DNA from 2 places in the Duganella paludis genome. Region 2 is predicted to be linked to the other one. Evidence: riboswitches for the same ligand, from Rfam matches in the RefSeq annotation. Region 2 holds a riboswitch; the other holds the start of a gene.
What was found. Region 2 has a riboswitch for thiamine pyrophosphate ahead of thiC (phosphomethylpyrimidine synthase ThiC). Riboswitches for the same ligand answer to the same signal wherever they lie in the genome.

Region 1 (7,931 bases), 3.3 Mb from region 2:
TGCGCGAACACGGCGCGCTCGTTGTCGCGGCGGCGCTCGGCCACCGGACCGCTGTCGCCCTCGGCCGGTGGCACCACCACCGGATGGTAGATATTGCTGGTGCCGGAATAGTCGTACAGGTAGTCGCCCCATTTTTCGCTGTTCTTGAAGAACGACGCGCCGACGGTGAGTTCGTGCTCGATGGCGCCCGAGGCGAAGCGGCCTTGCAGCAGCGCCTGCGCCGTCAGCGGCGATTTCTTCTCGCCCTTGCTGATGTAGTTGTAGACGTCGTAGTCGCCATTGCCGCAGTAGCCCGGATACAGGTCCTGCGCGCTGCAGCCGTAAGGGAAGGCGGTGTAATCGTCGCGCTTGAAGTGGTGCTGGTTGGCGCTGAGGGTGGCGTTCCATTCGGGCGAGAACTGGTATTCGAAGCGCACGCCGATATTGCTGCTAGTGGTTTCAACGGGACGGGTCCACGGCTGGTCGTTGAGCAGCACGTCGGCATCGACCACCGGCAGGGTGAGGTTGTTGAGCAGCTGGTAGCCCGGCGCGGTGATCTGCGATTTGCGTTGGTAGTCGGCGTCGATCTGCAGCAGCGCCTGTGGCGAGATGCGCCAGTCGAAGGCGCCGGAGACGAACTTGCGGTTGCCGTCCGCGCCCTTGATGTAGGAGCGCAGGCGCTCGCCGGCGGCGTTGATGCGGTAGCCGAAATCGCTGTTCTCGAAGCGGCCGCCCAGGTCGAGCGCGCCGTACAGCGTGCCGCGTTCACGCGTTTCCAGCACCACGGTGCGCAGCGGCGTGTCGGTCGGGCGCTTGGTGACGAAGTTGATCATGCCGCCCGGCGCGCTGACGCCGGCCTGCAGGCCGGACAGGCCTTTGAGCACTTCCAGGCGTTCCTTGTTCTCCAGCGGGATCTGGGTGTCGCCGGCGATGGCGGTGCCGTCCTTGCGGTAGCTGGACGCGTTGTCCAGTTTGAAGCCGCGGATCGAAAACTGCTCGGCGTAGCCGACCGCGTTGTAGGCGTCGCTCAGGCTGGCGTCGAATTTGGCGGCGTCGGTGGTGGAGCGGATCTGCAGGTCGAGCATCTGCTGAGCCGTGATCACGCTGACCGAGGCCGGGGTCTCCAGCAGCGGCGCATTGGAAAAGCCGGCCACGGCGGCCGAGGCGGCGCGGGTCTTGGTGGCGGTGACGACGACTTCCTGCATCGTCTGGTCGACCTCTTCGGCGGCGGCGGAAGTCATCTGTAACACCGCCAACGCGATGGCGGTCACTGCAAGGTTTGGTGTGGACATATCTGCTCTCTACTTGTTCGGCTGGGAGCCGCGAAGAGAGCCATCAAAGGAGGGGAGAACCACATTTGCGCTTTCCTTCGCTGGCATTATCCAGATCAGGTACGAAGGGTATCTCTCACCCGGAAACGACGTTCCAGGACCCCTAGCGAGGCGCCAGTGTAGCACAGTCGGAGGCGTGCGCCGCGTTTTGCGCGCTCTGGCTACACTGCGGACTTGCGCCGCCGGCGCCGATGAAAGGGTGTGAATGAAGCAGTCGTATCAAGAGGGGAGCTGGTTTGCCGTGCCTTTGCTGGACGGTGGCTACGGATGGGGTCTGGTGGCGCGGCTGTCGCCCGGCAGCAAAATCATGCTCGCGTACCTGTTCGGTCCCAAGCTGGCGCGCTTGCCGTCGGTGGAGGAGTTGAACACCCTGCGTCCGCAGGACGCCGTCAAGGTGCTGCGCTGCGGCGACATGGCGCTGGCCAGCGGCCACTGGCGCGTGTTGGGCGATATCGAGCACTGGGATCCGGCCATGTGGCCGGTGCCGCAATTCCTGCGCCGCGCCGACGCCCTCAAGCGCGCCTGGCGCGTGACCTACGCCGATGCCGATCCGAGCCGCTCGGAGCGCGAGGAATCCGTGCCCTACGAAACCCAGGGCCTGGAGACCGATTCGCTGTACGGCTACGGCTCGACGGAGCTATTGCTGACCAAGCTGCTGGAAGCGCCGGAACATCCCATCAATCGCAACTGACGTTCCACGCCGCGTATTCCCCGCGATGCTTGCGCACGGCGACGCGCACATGCGTGTCGCGGTCGCTCTCGAAGACCATGCCCACCATCGCCGGCGCGCCATTGGCCGGCGGCGCCGGTTCGATGGCGTTCAGGCGGAAGGTGAGGGCGCGTTGGCGCGCGCAGCCGGAATTGCCGGCGAAGAGCAGGCGTGCGCGCAGCAGCAGGTCGCGGTGCTGGCGCAGCAGCGCGGTGGCGTCCGCGTTGCTCACGGCCGGGTCCATGCGCACCGTGTACTGGGCGGCGGTGCAGATGACTTTGGGCGTGGCCAGCCAGACGTACCACTCCGGTGCTGCGGTAGATGGCACCCAGCGCTGGCCCTTGGGCGCCTTGGCGTCGTAGATGTAGCTGGTGCGGACCTGGCGGCATAGTTCCGGCGAGTGGTGGCGCGGCGAGGAGTCCACGCGCGCAATCACATGCCAGGCTTCGCCGCGACGGCGCGAGATGTCGAACATGGGCGCGAACAGCGACGGCCCGCCGCTGACGCGCGCCGGCACGTGCTCGCGGTAGTAGTCGTCGAAGGAGCTGCGTTCCTCGGCGCTCGGCTCGCGCATCTGCACGACGGCCGGCGCGGCTGGGCGGGCGGCGATGGCCGCGCCTGCAGCGGTGGCGCCCGCGATCGCCGCAGCGGCGATGCCAGCGCCGGACATGCCGCGCAGGGCGGCGCCAAACGTGGCGCAACCTAACGCACGCCGCATCACAACGCCTTCATCATGATCACGATCTGCAAGCCGCCGCCTTCGCGGTTGCGCACCTGCAGTTCGGCGCCGTGGCGGCTCAGCACACGGTCGACGATGGCCAGTCCGAGGCCGGCGCCGTTGGCCTGGCCGCGCGCGGTGTCGAGCCGCGTGAAGGGCTTGAGCAGCTGCTCGATCTGGTCCGCCGGCACGCCGTTGCCGTGGTCCTGCACCTCGATCACCACCCGCTTGACCGCGTGCACCACCTTGACGCTGCACTTGATGTCGATCTCGGTGACGTCGCTGTCCGGCGTCTTGCCGTAGCGGCGCGCATTCTCGATCAGGTTGTTGATGACGCGCTTGATGTCGGTGGCGTTGCCCATCGCATGCGCGCCGGGCTCGATGTCGGTGTCGATGCGCACATCGGGCAGGCGCGAGGCCTCGTGCGCGGTGTCGCCCAGCAGCTCGCTGATGTCGACGTTGATGAAGCTCGACGCCTCGGTTGGTTTGGCGTAGTCGAGGAACTGGCCGATGATGTCGTCCATCTGGCCGATGTCGGACTGCATGCCCTCGCGCGCCTCGGTCGACAGGTTGGCCATCTCCAGCTCCAGCTGCATGCGCGCCAGCGGCGTGCGCAGGTCGTGCGAAATGCCGGCCAGGATCACAGCGCGGTCCGACTCCACCTGCTGTAGTTCATCGACCATCTGGTTGAAGCTGCGATTCGCCTCCATGATTTCAAGCGGCCCTTTTTCCGGCAGCGGCGCCGGGCGCTTGCCCTGTGCGAAGTCGCGCGTGGCCTGCGTCAGCCGGCGCAGCGGCAGGTTGATCAGGCTGGAGATGAAGGCCGCGCCCACCAGCGACACCACCGACACCACGCTGGCCCAGCCCAGCCACTGGATGCCGGTCAGGCCGCGTATGCGTTCGCGCTCCAGCATCAGCCAGTAGGCGTCGTCGTCGATGTTGAAGCTGACCCAGAAGCCGGATACGCCGTTGACGTTGGAGGAAAAGCGCGTGTCGGCGCCCAGCTTGGCTTTGACCAGCTTTTCGATGTCCGGCATCAGGGCATTGCTGGCCGGCGGCTCGACCTTGTCGTCCTCCTCCAGCGGGAACACGCGGATGCCCTCGTTGGACACCAGCTCGAACAGCAGTTCGCGCCGCAGTTCCGGCGCGGAGTGGGTGAGGGCGGCGTGCGTGATGGTGACCACCGAGATCACCTGCGAGGAGATCTGCTGCACCTGCGGCTCGTGCTGCACCACGCTGATCATGCCGACCCAGGCCGTCATGCTGGTGGTGGTCAGGGCGCCCAGCAGGAAGAAGGTGCGCCAGAATAAGCCGCTTTTCAGGCTGGCCAGGCGGAGGGAGAACAACGACTTCATGTACGCACCCGCGCCTTAGCGCGGTTGGCCCTCCGGGATGAACACATAGCCCAGGCCCCACACGGTCTGGATGTACAGCGGGCTCGATGGATCGGGTTCGATCAGCTTGCGCAGGCGCGAGATTTGCACGTCCAGGCTGCGGTCGAAGACTTCGTACTCGCGGCCGCGCGCCAGCTCCATCAGCTTTTCGCGCGACAGCGGTTGGCGCGCATGGCGTGCGAATACCTTCAGCACCGAGAATTCGCCGGTGGTCAGCGGCACCGTCTCGCCGTTTTTCTTCAGCGTGCGCGTGCCCAGGTCCAGCACGAACTGGCCGAACTCGAAGGTCTGCGGGGTTTCCGACGGCGCGCCGGGGATTTCGTCCGGGCCGCGGCGGCGCAGCACGGCGCCGATGCGGGCCACCAGCTCGCGCGGATTGAATGGCTTGGGCAGGTAGTCGTCGGCGCCCATTTCCAGGCCGACGATGCGGTCGACGTCTTCGCCTTTGGCGGTCAGCATGATGATCGGCGTCTGGTCGCCGGCGCCGCGCAGGCGGCGGCAGATCGACAGGCCGTCTTCGCCGGGCAGCATCAGGTCCAGCACCAGCAGGTCGTAACGTTCGCGCAGCCACAGCTTGTTCATGGCGGTCGCGCTTTCGGCGGTGAAGACGTTGAAGCCTTGTTCGGTGAGGTAGCGGCGCAGCAGGTCGCGCAGGCGCACATCGTCGTCGACCACCATGATCTTGGCCGCGTGCCCGTTCGAATTGGCGGCGGTGTTGTTGGATTCAGTCGTTGTGCTAGTCATTTGATGGCCGGATTTGTCTTATTCATGTTGCTATGGTAACGTCATATTCGCTCTGCGAAAACGCGCGCAGGACGACCCATTACAAATTATTACAAACTTTACCCAATTCGCCTTACCCCCTCGGTCAAAGCATCATACACTGCGGGCATAGATTCAGCTCTTTAGGAACGCCATGTTCATCGATCACAAAAAAATATTCGCGGCAGCAAGCGCATCTTTTTGCGTTCGGTCTTCTTTGGCCTCCGCGTTGGTGTGTTGCGGCCTGTTGGCCGGCGCCGTGGCGCATGCCGACGGCGGCGACGGCCCGCAACGGCGCGAACCGCAGCACCAGCAGGGCCAGCGCGATCAGCGTGACCAGCAACGTCCGGCCGACGGCCGCCAGCTCGATCCGCGCAGCTACGAGGCGCGCGCCGAGGAGCAGCGCCGTGCCATGCAGGAAGCAACCCGCAACGCCGAAATGAATCGCCGCGTCGGCCGCATGACCCCCGACGAGCGCCGCGACCTGCGCCGCCAGATCAATGAAGTCAGCCAGGATTTGTATGCGAATCCGCCACGCCGCTGACTTTTTCTTGGTTGACAGACAATTAAAACTGTCAAAACCGCACAATTGTTATTTTTATTGTATTGATGTGTATCAATAACTTCACAGTTGTGCCGTTTTCGCCCTCAAAATTCCTTTCCTTCCGATAGTGTGCGTGTAATATAAATTAATTACACGCAACGCCTTTCGGCCTACGCGTGCCGTTTGGAGGAAGACCGTGGTTCAAGATGTTGTCGCTCCGGTTCCGAGCTTGCCGATAGGCGTGGATAGTCGCGCCGACGGGATTTACATCGATCTGGGCATGAGCAAGCCATCGCTGTTGGCGGCGGTCTCGCACGTGTTCCAGTCGGGCTGGTATTTCGTCGGCCTCGATTATCCGGCGCTGCTGAAGGCCTTGTACGATGTGGGGCCGGACGTTGGCGACCTGCAGGCGCTGCGCCTGGCCGATGCGGTGCGCGTGTTCGACGGCAATCGCCTGGCGCTGTACAAGGCGCCCAAGATGAGCGTGTCCTATGCCGAATACTACTTCCAGCAGCTGTACCAGGAGGAGATGACGCTGCCCGACGGCACCGTGATTCCGGAACGCCCGGTGCAGCTCGACATCGATGAATTCATCGCCGACATGTGGAACAAAGGCATCCGCTTCGGCATCGACGTGGCGGCCGTGAAAGCGGCCATGGTGTCGACCAAGCCTGACCGCATCACCTTCGCCACCGACCTCGATCCTGAGCCGGGGCAGGACGCCACCGTGGTCGAAGTGTCGTCCGACCTGCATCGCAGCGATGCGCCCAAGGCGCGCGCCGACGGCCGCATCGACCTGCAAAGCTTCCAGAACCGCTTCCCGCAAATCAAGGCCGACATGCGGCTGCTGAAAAAGCTGCCGCCGGTGCCCGGCCTGCCGGGCTTCGACCTGGCCGGACGCAAGACCGATCCCGAGCCGCCCAAGGATTTGACGCTGCGCTTCCTGGCCGGCGACGGCACCGATGCCAAAACCTTCGAGGACGGCGAGTACCTGGTCTCCACGCGCGAGGGTTTCCTGAGCGTGGACGCCAAGTCCAATCGCATTTCCATCAACGACAAAATTGTCAGCCTGGACGGCGTGAGCGGCCGCACCACGGGCAACCTGCAACTGGCCGGCGCCTATGAGGAATACGGCGACGTGCAGGAACAGCGCGACGTCACCGGCAGCGACATCACGGTGCACGGCAACGTGTACGGCAACATCAACTCGCGCGGCGGCGCCGTGGTGCTGGACAAGAACCTGGTGAGTGGCAGCGTGCACAACGCGGCGGGCAATATCAACATCGCCGGTGTGGCTTCCAACGCGGTGATCTATGCGGCCAATGGCGCCGTCACCATCGGGCGCGCGGAAAACTGCGTCATCTCGGGCAGCCGGGTCAAGGTGGGCGAGGCGTCGAACTGCGAGATCATCGCCGACGAAGTGCTGATCGAAGTGGCCGAAGGCTGCGCCGTGGCCGGCCGCAACGTGGAGATGGAAAGCGCCGGCCCGCGCCGCCGCACCGAGATGATTATCTACGTGCTGGTGAAGGACGTGACCCAGTTCGACCAGGAGATCGCCGAGCTGGATTTGCGCGTGGCCGCCTTTGCGCAGGCCAACCAGGCCAGCCTGGAGGAGATCGATCGCCTGTCTGCCTTGCCGGATGTGCGGCGCTATCTGGCGCTGGCCGCCAAGCTGCGCACGCAGGAACTGGTGCTGACGCCGGAGCAGGGCCAGTTCCTGCGCAAGATCGCCAGCGCGGTGGCGGAGGAAGTGAAGACCTTGCAGAAGCTGCAGCAGGATCTGCAGGTGGGCCAGACGCAGCACAAGCTGCTGGAGGACCGGCTGGCGCGCGTGATCGAGCAGAAGGTGGAGGCATCCGGCATTGCGCGCTGCGGCCTGCACATGGTCAGCGGCGAAACCATGGTGCGCACCATGCCGTTCGCGGCGGCCGATACCGCCGCGCTGCGCCAGCTGCAGCCCAAGGATTTGAAAGCGCGCCTGCGCGGCACGCCGACCGGTGGCGAGCTGTTGTTCACCGACAGCGCCGGTTCGCTGGACTGGCACCTGAATCCGCGCCTGCGGACCGCGCCGCCTTGAAGCGGGTGGCGCATGCCTGGCGTAACATGCTAATCTTGGGCTAACATCAAAAAGTGAAGGGCGTCCGCCGTGGCGGGCCGGCCCGACGTACATCTTCCTGGGGATTCACTGTGTCAGACGACGCGACGGCGCTGGAACAAACTGCGGAAAGCGATCTGCCTGCAGCGATCGTCAAGCGGGCGGATGGCGTCTATTTTTCCGCCGATGCCAGCGCGGTGGCCTGCCTGGCGGCGGTCAGCCAGGTGTTCCTCAGCAGCGCCTATTTCGCCGGCCTCGATTATGCGGTTTTCGGCAGGTTGCTCTACAACGTCGGCCCCGAGCTGCCGGAGCGCCTGCGCGACAAGCCGCTGCTGCGCTTCGCCGACAGCATCGAACCGTTTCACGCCGCGCGCCGCGCCCTGTACAAGACCGTCAAGA
Region 2 (7,931 bases):
CACAGGCGCGCGCCGCCATCGGCCAGGCGCAGCTCGCCCTTGGCGGTGGTGACGATGATGTCCCAGCTTTGCTTGCCGGTCTGGCGCCAGTCGAATTCCGCGTGCACCTTGACGCCGTCGGCGTTCTGGAAATGCAGGTCGGCGCCGATCGGCGCGTCGCGGTTTTCAGGGAACTCCAGCGCGGCCTGGGTCAGGAACACCGCCGACGGCAGGATCTCGGTGACGATCGACAGCGCGTTGATGCCCGGATCGAACACGCCCAGGCCGCCGGCCTGCCAGATCCAGTCCTGGTTCGGGTGCCACTGGCGCACGTCTTCCTTCCAGATCACGTGCATCGCGGTCGGCGCGTTGGCGGCCAGGTGGGCCTTGGCCGGCTGCACGCCCGGCGCATAGCGCGAGTGCCAGCTGGCGAACAGGCTCACGCCCTGTTCGGCGGCGTAGGATTCCAGGTCGGCCACTTCCGACAGGGTGGCGCCGGGCGGCTTTTCCATGAACACGTGCTTGCCGGCGGCCAGCGCCTTGCGCGCGGCGGCGTAGCGGTACTGCGGCGGCATGCACAGCGAAACGGCTTCGATGGACGGATCGGCCGCCAGCATCGCCTCGATGGTCGGGAAGCTGGGGACGTTGTCGATGGTGTTGTTGCGGCTGGCCGTGGCGACCAGCGCGTAATCGGCATTGGCGCGGATCGCCGGCAAGTGTTGGTCGTAAACGATTTTGCCCACGCCGACGATGGCGAGTTTGATAGGTGACGTCATTCCGTTCTTTCCTGATTGAGTTGATTCTGGCGAATCATGCAGCCTATCACCTCAGCCAAGCGCGCAACAAGCGCGGACCGGCGTCACCGAGTATTTATTATCAATATTGCGATTATTGGGGTTCAACCGGCATCGCAGTACCGACGCCCAGCAGGTCCGACACCGTGCGCCACAGCTGGCGCGGCGAAGTCCACGGCTTGGGCAGAAAGGCGTTGCCGGCCTGGTGGTGTTCCGGATGGCGGGCCGAGTACATCAGCACGCGCGCGTCGGCTTGCTCGCGGCGCAGCTCGGCCAGCAGGTCGAGGCCATCGCCGTCCGGCAGATCCGGGTCCAGCACCACCAGCGCGAATTTCTCTTTTTGCAGCAGCTCCTGCGCTGCGGCCAAGGTCGGCACATGGGTCACCTGGGTTTCCGGCACCAGCAGCGCCGCCAGCACCAGCGCCGCATCGTGGTCGCTATCGACATGCAGCACGCGCGGGGCGGATGCAAAAATCGAAAAGCCGATGGCGCCACCGCTGTCTTCGGTGAATGGACGATAGGTACTGGTAGGCAAATCATTGGTCATATCGGTCTCCGCTGGAAGCTAAGTGCAAGCTCGGCGGAGTTGGGCCGAAATGTAGGGCGTGGCGCAGGGTGCAGGCGGCCAATGACGCGGCAGATGCAGTTTTAGGTCCTGCCGCTGGTGAGGCGGACGGATAAGCTTTATCCGCCGCTCAGACGATAGTGTATATCAGAAATGATTTAGAGCAAGGAAAATTGCCCCTTCCGTTTACTTTTTCAGACGGTTGCTGAACGCGGTATGCAAGCTGTTCAATGTTTCCTCGGCGGCCAGCAACTGGTCGGCCACCTCGTTGACCTTGCGCCGGTTCGAGCGGGCGTGGTCGCGCAGCACCTCGAAGGCGGTGTTGCGGTCGGTCTGGAATTTGCACATTAGCAAGCCCACGGCCAGGCTGGTTTCGCGACCGGCGGCCAGGGCCGCGTTCAAATTCAGCTCGGTGCGGCGCAGCTGACGGATTTCATCGGCGCGCGCCAGACCGGCGGCAAACGCCGGCATCAGGTGTTTTTCATCGACCGGCTTGACCAGGAAGCCGACCGCGCCGTAGGAGGCGGCCTGCTTGCCGGCGTCGGCGTCGCCACGGCCGGACAGGAACATGAACGGCACCGAACTGGTGGCGTGCAGTTGCTTGGCCAGCTCCAGGCCGTTCATGCCGGGCATGTGGATGTCCAGCAGGGCCAGGTCCGGCTCGCGCTGGGCGATGGCTTGCAGGGCTTGTTCGGCGGAAGACGCCTTGACGACTTCGTAACCGGCATGGCCCAGCACTTCCCCGAGGAAGTCGAGCAGCAGAGGATCGTCGTCGACGATGAGAATCGAGCGCTTCGGAGTGGGAGTAGATGCAGTCATGAGCGGAAACCTTAGGCTAATACTAACGCCTCATTATATGACCGAAATCCCCCCACACTCCAAGCGATTTTATTGCTGTGCGAAAAGCGATTGGAATTCCCCCACCGCCTGGGCCACACTTTCAGCTTGGTAGACGCTGCTGATGGCCGCCACCATGCTGGCGCCGCGCGCCACCAGCGGTGCGGCGTTTTCCGGCGTCATGCCGCCGATCACCACGGTCGGCACGCGGATCACGTCGCGCGCCTGGTCGAGGATGGCCGGCTGCGTGGTGACCGCGTACTTTTTCACGCGCGACGGGTAGAAACCGCCGAAGGCGACGTAGCTGGCGCCGGCCTCCTGCGCGCTCAGCGCGCGCGGCATGTCGCCGTAGCAGGAGGCGCCGATGATCTTGTTCTTGCCGAGGCGGGCGCGCACCTGCGCCACTTCGGCGTCGGTGCCGCCGAGATGGACGCCGTCGGCATCGAGCTCAATGCACAGGTCGACGTGGTCGTTTACGATGAAGGGCACGCGGTGGCGGCGGCACAGGGCCAGCAGCGCGGTGGCCTGCTCACGGCGCAGCACCGGGCCGACTTCCTTGTGGCGGTATTGCAGCAGCGCGATGGGCGCGGCCAGCATGGCCTGTTCGCTCAATTGCAGCAGGCGGCTGGTGTCGTCCCAGTTGGGGGTGACGAGGTAGAGTCCTTGCATGATTTTTCCTTGGTTAGCGCAGCGGAATGCGCTGGCCGGCGGCGATGGCGTAAGCATCGCGCAGCGCGTGATAGGTGTATTGCTGGGCGTGCTCCAGCGCGACGGCGGTCGGCAGGCCCAGCGCCAGTTGGCCGGCGATGGCGGAAGCCAGCGTGCAACCGCTGCCATGAAACTCGCCCGCCAGCCGCGTCCAGCGCCAGGCGCGCGACGGCTGCTCCGCGCCCGGGCCGTACCAGCGGTTGACGACTTCATCGCCGTCGCCGTGGCCGCCCGTGATGAGAACATGGCGGCCGCCGCGCGCGCGCAGCAGCTGCGCTTGCGCGTTCGGCAGCGTGGCGTCGGTCAGCGACTGCGCCTCTGGGCCGTTGGGCGTGATGACGGTCGCCAGCGGCAGCAACGGCGCCAGCGCCTGCACCGCGTCATCGCGCGACAACAGGTCGCCATGACCGCTGGCCAGTACCGGATCAAGCACCACCGGCAGCTCCGGCTGACGCTCGCGCAGGCACGCAATGACCTGCGCAATCGCCAGCGCATTGGCAGCACTGCCGGTGATCCCGATCTTCACCGCGCTGATGGCGATCTTGTCGATCAAGGCCTGCGCCTGACGCAGCACCAACTCCGCCTCCGCCGGCTGCACGCCGTAGACGCGGTCGTTGTCCTGCACCGTCAGCGCCGTGCAGACCGTGAGCGCATGCACGCCCTGCCCTGCCAGCGCCTGCAGATCGGCCGACAGCCCGGCGCCGCCGGACGGATCGAGTCCGGCGAACACCAGTACGCATGGCCGCGTGCTGCCGGCTGTGGCCAAGCCACCCCTCATGCCAGCCGGCCCGCCATCGGCGACGACGGCGACGCCGCGAACTTGCGCGGAATGCGCCCGGCCAGATAAGCCTCACGCCCAGCCTGCACGCCCAGCTTCATGGCGCGCGCCATGCGCACCGGATCCTGCGCACCGGCGATGGCGGTGTTCATCAGCACACCGTCGCAACCAAGCTCCATGGCGATGGCCGCATCGGACGCCGTACCCACGCCGGCATCGACCAGCACCGGCACCTTGGCCTGCTCGATAATCAGCGACAGGTTCCAGGGATTCAGGATACCCATGCCGGAGCCGATCAGGGAAGCCAGCGGCATCACCGCCACACAACCGATATCCTCCAGCATGCGTGCCTGGATCGGATCGTCGCTGCAGTAGACCATCACATCGAAACCATCCTTGACCAGTTCACGGGCCGCGACCAGCGTCTCCGGCATATTCGGGAACAAGGTCTTCTCATCGCCCAGCACCTCCAGCTTCACCAGCTTGTGGCCATTGAGCAGCTCGCGCGCCATCTGCAAAGTGTAGACCGCATCCTTCGCCGTATAGCAGCCGGCGGTATTCGGCAGTATCGTGTACTGCGAAGGCGGCAACACATCGAGCAAACTGGGCGCCTTCGGATCCTGGCCGATATTCACGCGGCGGATCGCCACCGTAATAATCTCCGCCTCCGCTGCATCGGTCGCTTCGCGCGTCTGCTGCAGATCTTTATACTTCCCACTACCGACCAGCAGGCGCGAACGATATTCCTTGCCTGCGATTTTTAATACATCACTCATTTCCGTCTCCGATTTAACCGCCGCCGATGGCGCGCACGATATCCACTTTGTCCTGCGCCTGCAGGACGTGCTCCCGCCACTGCTGGCGCGGCACCACATTGCGGTTGACCGCCAGCGCCAGCGCCTGCCCGGTCAACTCCAGCGCATCGATCAACTGATCCAGCGTCTGCTGCGACGGCACCTGGCGCCGCGCCCCATTCAACTCAATCTCGATCATGATCGATCACGCCTTGGAATACAGCTCGGCGCCGTTCTTCATGAACTCCACCGCCTTCACCTGCATGCCGTTCTCAGCATACGCGCGCACCTCCTGCGTAATCTTCATCGAACAGAAATGCGGCCCGCACATGGAGCAGAAATGCGCCACCTTGGCCGAATCCTTGGGCAGGGTCTCGTCGTGGAACTCGCGCGCCTTGTCCGGATCCAGGCCGATATTGAACTGGTCATCCCAACGGAACTCAAAGCGCGCCTTGGACAGCGCGTTGTCGCGGATCTGTGCACCTGGATGGCCCTTCGCCAGATCGGCCGCATGCGCCGCGATCTTGTACGTGATGATGCCGTCCTTGACGTCGTTCTTGTCCGGCAAGCCCAGATGTTCCTTCGGCGTCACATAGCACAGCATCGCCGTGCCATACCAGCCTATCTGCGCCGCGCCGATGCCGGAGGTGATGTGGTCATAGCCCGGCGCGATATCGGTGGTCAGTGGTCCCAGCGTGTAGAACGGCGCCTCATGGCACTGCTCCAGCTGCAGATCCATATTCTCCTTGATCAGCTGCATCGGCACGTGGCCCGGGCCTTCGATCATCACCTGCACGTCGTGCTTCCAGGCGATCTGCGTCAGCTCGCCCAGCGTTTTCAGTTCTCCCAGCTGTGCCTCATCGTTGGCGTCATAAATCGAGCCTGGACGCAAACCGTCGCCCAGCGAGAACGACACGTCATACGCCTTCATGATCTGGCAGATCTCCTCGAAGTGCGTGTACAGGAACGACTCCTTGTGATGCGCCAGGCACCACTTGGCCATGATCGAACCGCCGCGCGAAACGATGCCGGTCAGGCGCTTGGCCGTCAGCGGCACATAGCGCAGCAGCACACCGGCATGGATGGTGAAGTAATCGACACCCTGCTCCGCCTGTTCGATCAGCGTATCGCGATAAATCTCCCAGGTCAGATCTTCGGCCTTGCCGTTGACCTTCTCCAGCGCCTGGTAAATCGGCACGGTGCCGATAGGTACGGGGCTGTTACGGATGATCCACTCGCGCGTTTCGTGTATATGCTTGCCGGTGGAGAGATCCATGACGTTGTCGCCGCCCCAGCGGATGGCCCAGGTCATCTTCTCGACTTCCTCGCCGATGGACGACGTCACCGCCGAGTTGCCGATGTTGGCGTTGATCTTGACCAGGAAATTGCGGCCGATGATCATCGGCTCGATTTCCGGGTGATTGATATTGGCCGGAATGATGGCGCGTCCACGGGCGATTTCCTCGCGCACGAATTCCGGCGTGATCTCGGCCGGGATGCTGGCGCCGAACGATTGTCCCGGATGCTGGCGGCCCATCAAATCGGCCAGGCGCTGACCCATCGGCCCAGAATTCTTCAGGTTTTCCAGATACTCCCGGCGGCGCAGGTTCTCGCGGATGGCGACGAACTCCATCTCCGGCGTGATGATGCCCTGCCGCGCGTAGTGCATCTGCGTCACGTTGCGGCCTTCGCGCGCGCGGCGCGGTTTGCGGTGCAGGTTGAAGCGCAGTTCGGCCAGTTGCGGATCGGCCAGACGCTGCTGGCCATACTCGGAGGTCGGGCCGTCCAGCTCCTCGGTATCGCCGCGCTCCAGTATCCACGGCAGGCGCGGCGTCGCGGCCAGGCCGGAGCGGATATCGATCGCTGCTTCCGGATCGGTGTACGGGCCGGAGGTGTCGTAGACGTAGATCGGCGGATTGGCTTCGAAGCCGAACGATGCGGGCGTGTCGGACTGGGTGATCTCGCGCATCGGCACGCGAATGTCGGGGCGGCTGCCCTGGACGTAGACTTTGCGTGAATTGGGTAAAGGCTTGATGGCTGCCTCGTCCACCGTGGCGGTGGCGGAGAGGAATTTGGCGTTGGCGTTCATTTGGCTCCTTTGTTCGGCTACAGGAGCCAGCAAAGGAGGTTGGACGACAGCCCGCGTACATGAATCAGGAGTAGCGGCGGCATCCTAAGCTTCCCTTCGCTGGCATTATCCAGATCAGGTTCGGAGGGTATTTCTCACCCGCGCCGCAGAATGCGACGCAGGACCCCTAGCGTGTGCCACCTTGCGGCAGCGGATGGAATTATAGGCCCAACCTTTCAATTTCACCAACCGGTTTCGTAGTACCCTAGCCGGAAATCCGCACAGGGGACAAATCATGTCGGCTCATCGCATTTTCACGACCGCGTTTGCGAAGGTATATCCGCTGTACGTACAGAAGGCCGAGCGCAAGGGACGCACGCAGGCAGAAGTCGATCAGATCATCTGCTGGTTGACGGGCTACGACGATGCCGGGCTGCGCCGGCAAATCGAACTGGGGATTGATTTTCAGGCTTTCTTCGACGAGGCGCCGGCCATGCATCCAAACAGTGCGCTCATCACAGGCCTGGTCTGCGGCGTCCGCGTCGAAGATGTTGAAGATCCGCTCATGCACAAGATCCGCCAACTGGACAAGCTAATCGACGAACTCGCCAAAGGAAAGGCGATGGAAAAAATCCTGCGCCATTAGCGCCCCGTGCCCCCGTGCATGCGCTAGTCCTTGAACTGCGGGGTGGATTTGCTCATGCCGGCCATCATGGCCGCTTGCAGGTCGGCCGACATCAGCATGGCGGCGTTCCAGGTGGCGACGTAGTTCAGGCCATCGGCCACGGAATGATCGCGGGCGTAGGTGATCATCTCCTTCACGCCGCGCACCGACAGTGGCGACTTGGCGGCGATCTGCGCGGCGATCTCGCGCACGCCGGCGCGCAAGGCTTCCAGCGATTCGAACACGCGGTTCACCAGGCGCATGTCTTTCGCCTCGGCGGCATCGAACTTGCGGGCGGTGTAGGCCAGTTCGCGCGCCATGCCTTCGCCGATCAGGCGCGGCAGGCGTTGCAGCGTGCCCACGTCCGCCACCATGCCGATATCGATTTCCTTGATGGTGAACCACGCGTCGGACGAGCAGTAGCGCATGTCGGCGCAAGCGATCAGGTCTATGCCGCCGCCGACGCAAGCGCCGTGCACTGCGGCCAGCACCGGCTTGCGGCAGCGTTCCAGGCTGGTCAGCGTATCCTGCAGATCGAGAATCACCCGGCGCAAGTTTTCGCGCGTGCGGCCGTCGCAATCATCGCGCACCTGGGCGCCGACGCCCAACATCATCTGCAGATCGATGCCGGCGGTGAAAGCCTTACCCTCGCCTTCCAGAACCGCCACCCGTATCTCCGGCGTCTCATCGACATAGCGAAACGCGCTGCGAATCTCATTCCACATCGCCGCATTCATCGCATTC

Region 1: another riboswitch for thiamine pyrophosphate. It lies ahead of ACXZ1M_RS03625 (TonB-dependent siderophore receptor); the one in region 2 lies ahead of thiC (phosphomethylpyrimidine synthase ThiC).

Annotation. Positions count from the first base shown of each region.
Region 1 covers NZ_CM136922.1:793,850-801,780, reverse strand. Annotated here, with positions in the region: gene ACXZ1M_RS03625 (TonB-dependent siderophore receptor) at 1-1,271, opposite strand, end outside; TPP riboswitch at 1,327-1,425, opposite strand; gene ACXZ1M_RS03620 (Imm26 family immunity protein) at 1,516-2,001, shown strand; gene ACXZ1M_RS03615 (hypothetical protein) at 1,988-2,737, opposite strand; gene ACXZ1M_RS03610 (sensor histidine kinase) at 2,737-4,092, opposite strand; gene ompR (osmolarity response regulator transcription factor OmpR) at 4,108-4,875, opposite strand; gene ACXZ1M_RS03600 (hypothetical protein) at 5,111-5,437, shown strand; gene ACXZ1M_RS03595 (flagellar assembly protein A) at 5,679-7,514, shown strand; gene ACXZ1M_RS03590 (flagellar assembly protein A) at 7,625-7,931, shown strand, end outside.
Region 2 covers NZ_CM136922.1:4,082,753-4,090,683, reverse strand. Annotated here, with positions in the region: gene ACXZ1M_RS18115 (Gfo/Idh/MocA family protein) at 1-755, opposite strand, end outside; gene ACXZ1M_RS18110 (response regulator) at 868-1,320, opposite strand; gene ACXZ1M_RS18105 (ANTAR domain-containing response regulator) at 1,525-2,157, opposite strand; gene thiE (thiamine phosphate synthase) at 2,227-2,844, opposite strand; gene thiD (bifunctional hydroxymethylpyrimidine kinase/phosphomethylpyrimidine kinase) at 2,858-3,649, opposite strand; gene ACXZ1M_RS18090 (thiazole synthase) at 3,658-4,437, opposite strand; gene thiS (sulfur carrier protein ThiS) at 4,451-4,654, opposite strand; gene thiC (phosphomethylpyrimidine synthase ThiC) at 4,661-6,544, opposite strand; TPP riboswitch at 6,619-6,722, opposite strand; gene ACXZ1M_RS18075 (DUF2200 domain-containing protein) at 6,819-7,169, shown strand; gene ACXZ1M_RS18070 (crotonase/enoyl-CoA hydratase family protein) at 7,193-7,931, opposite strand, start outside.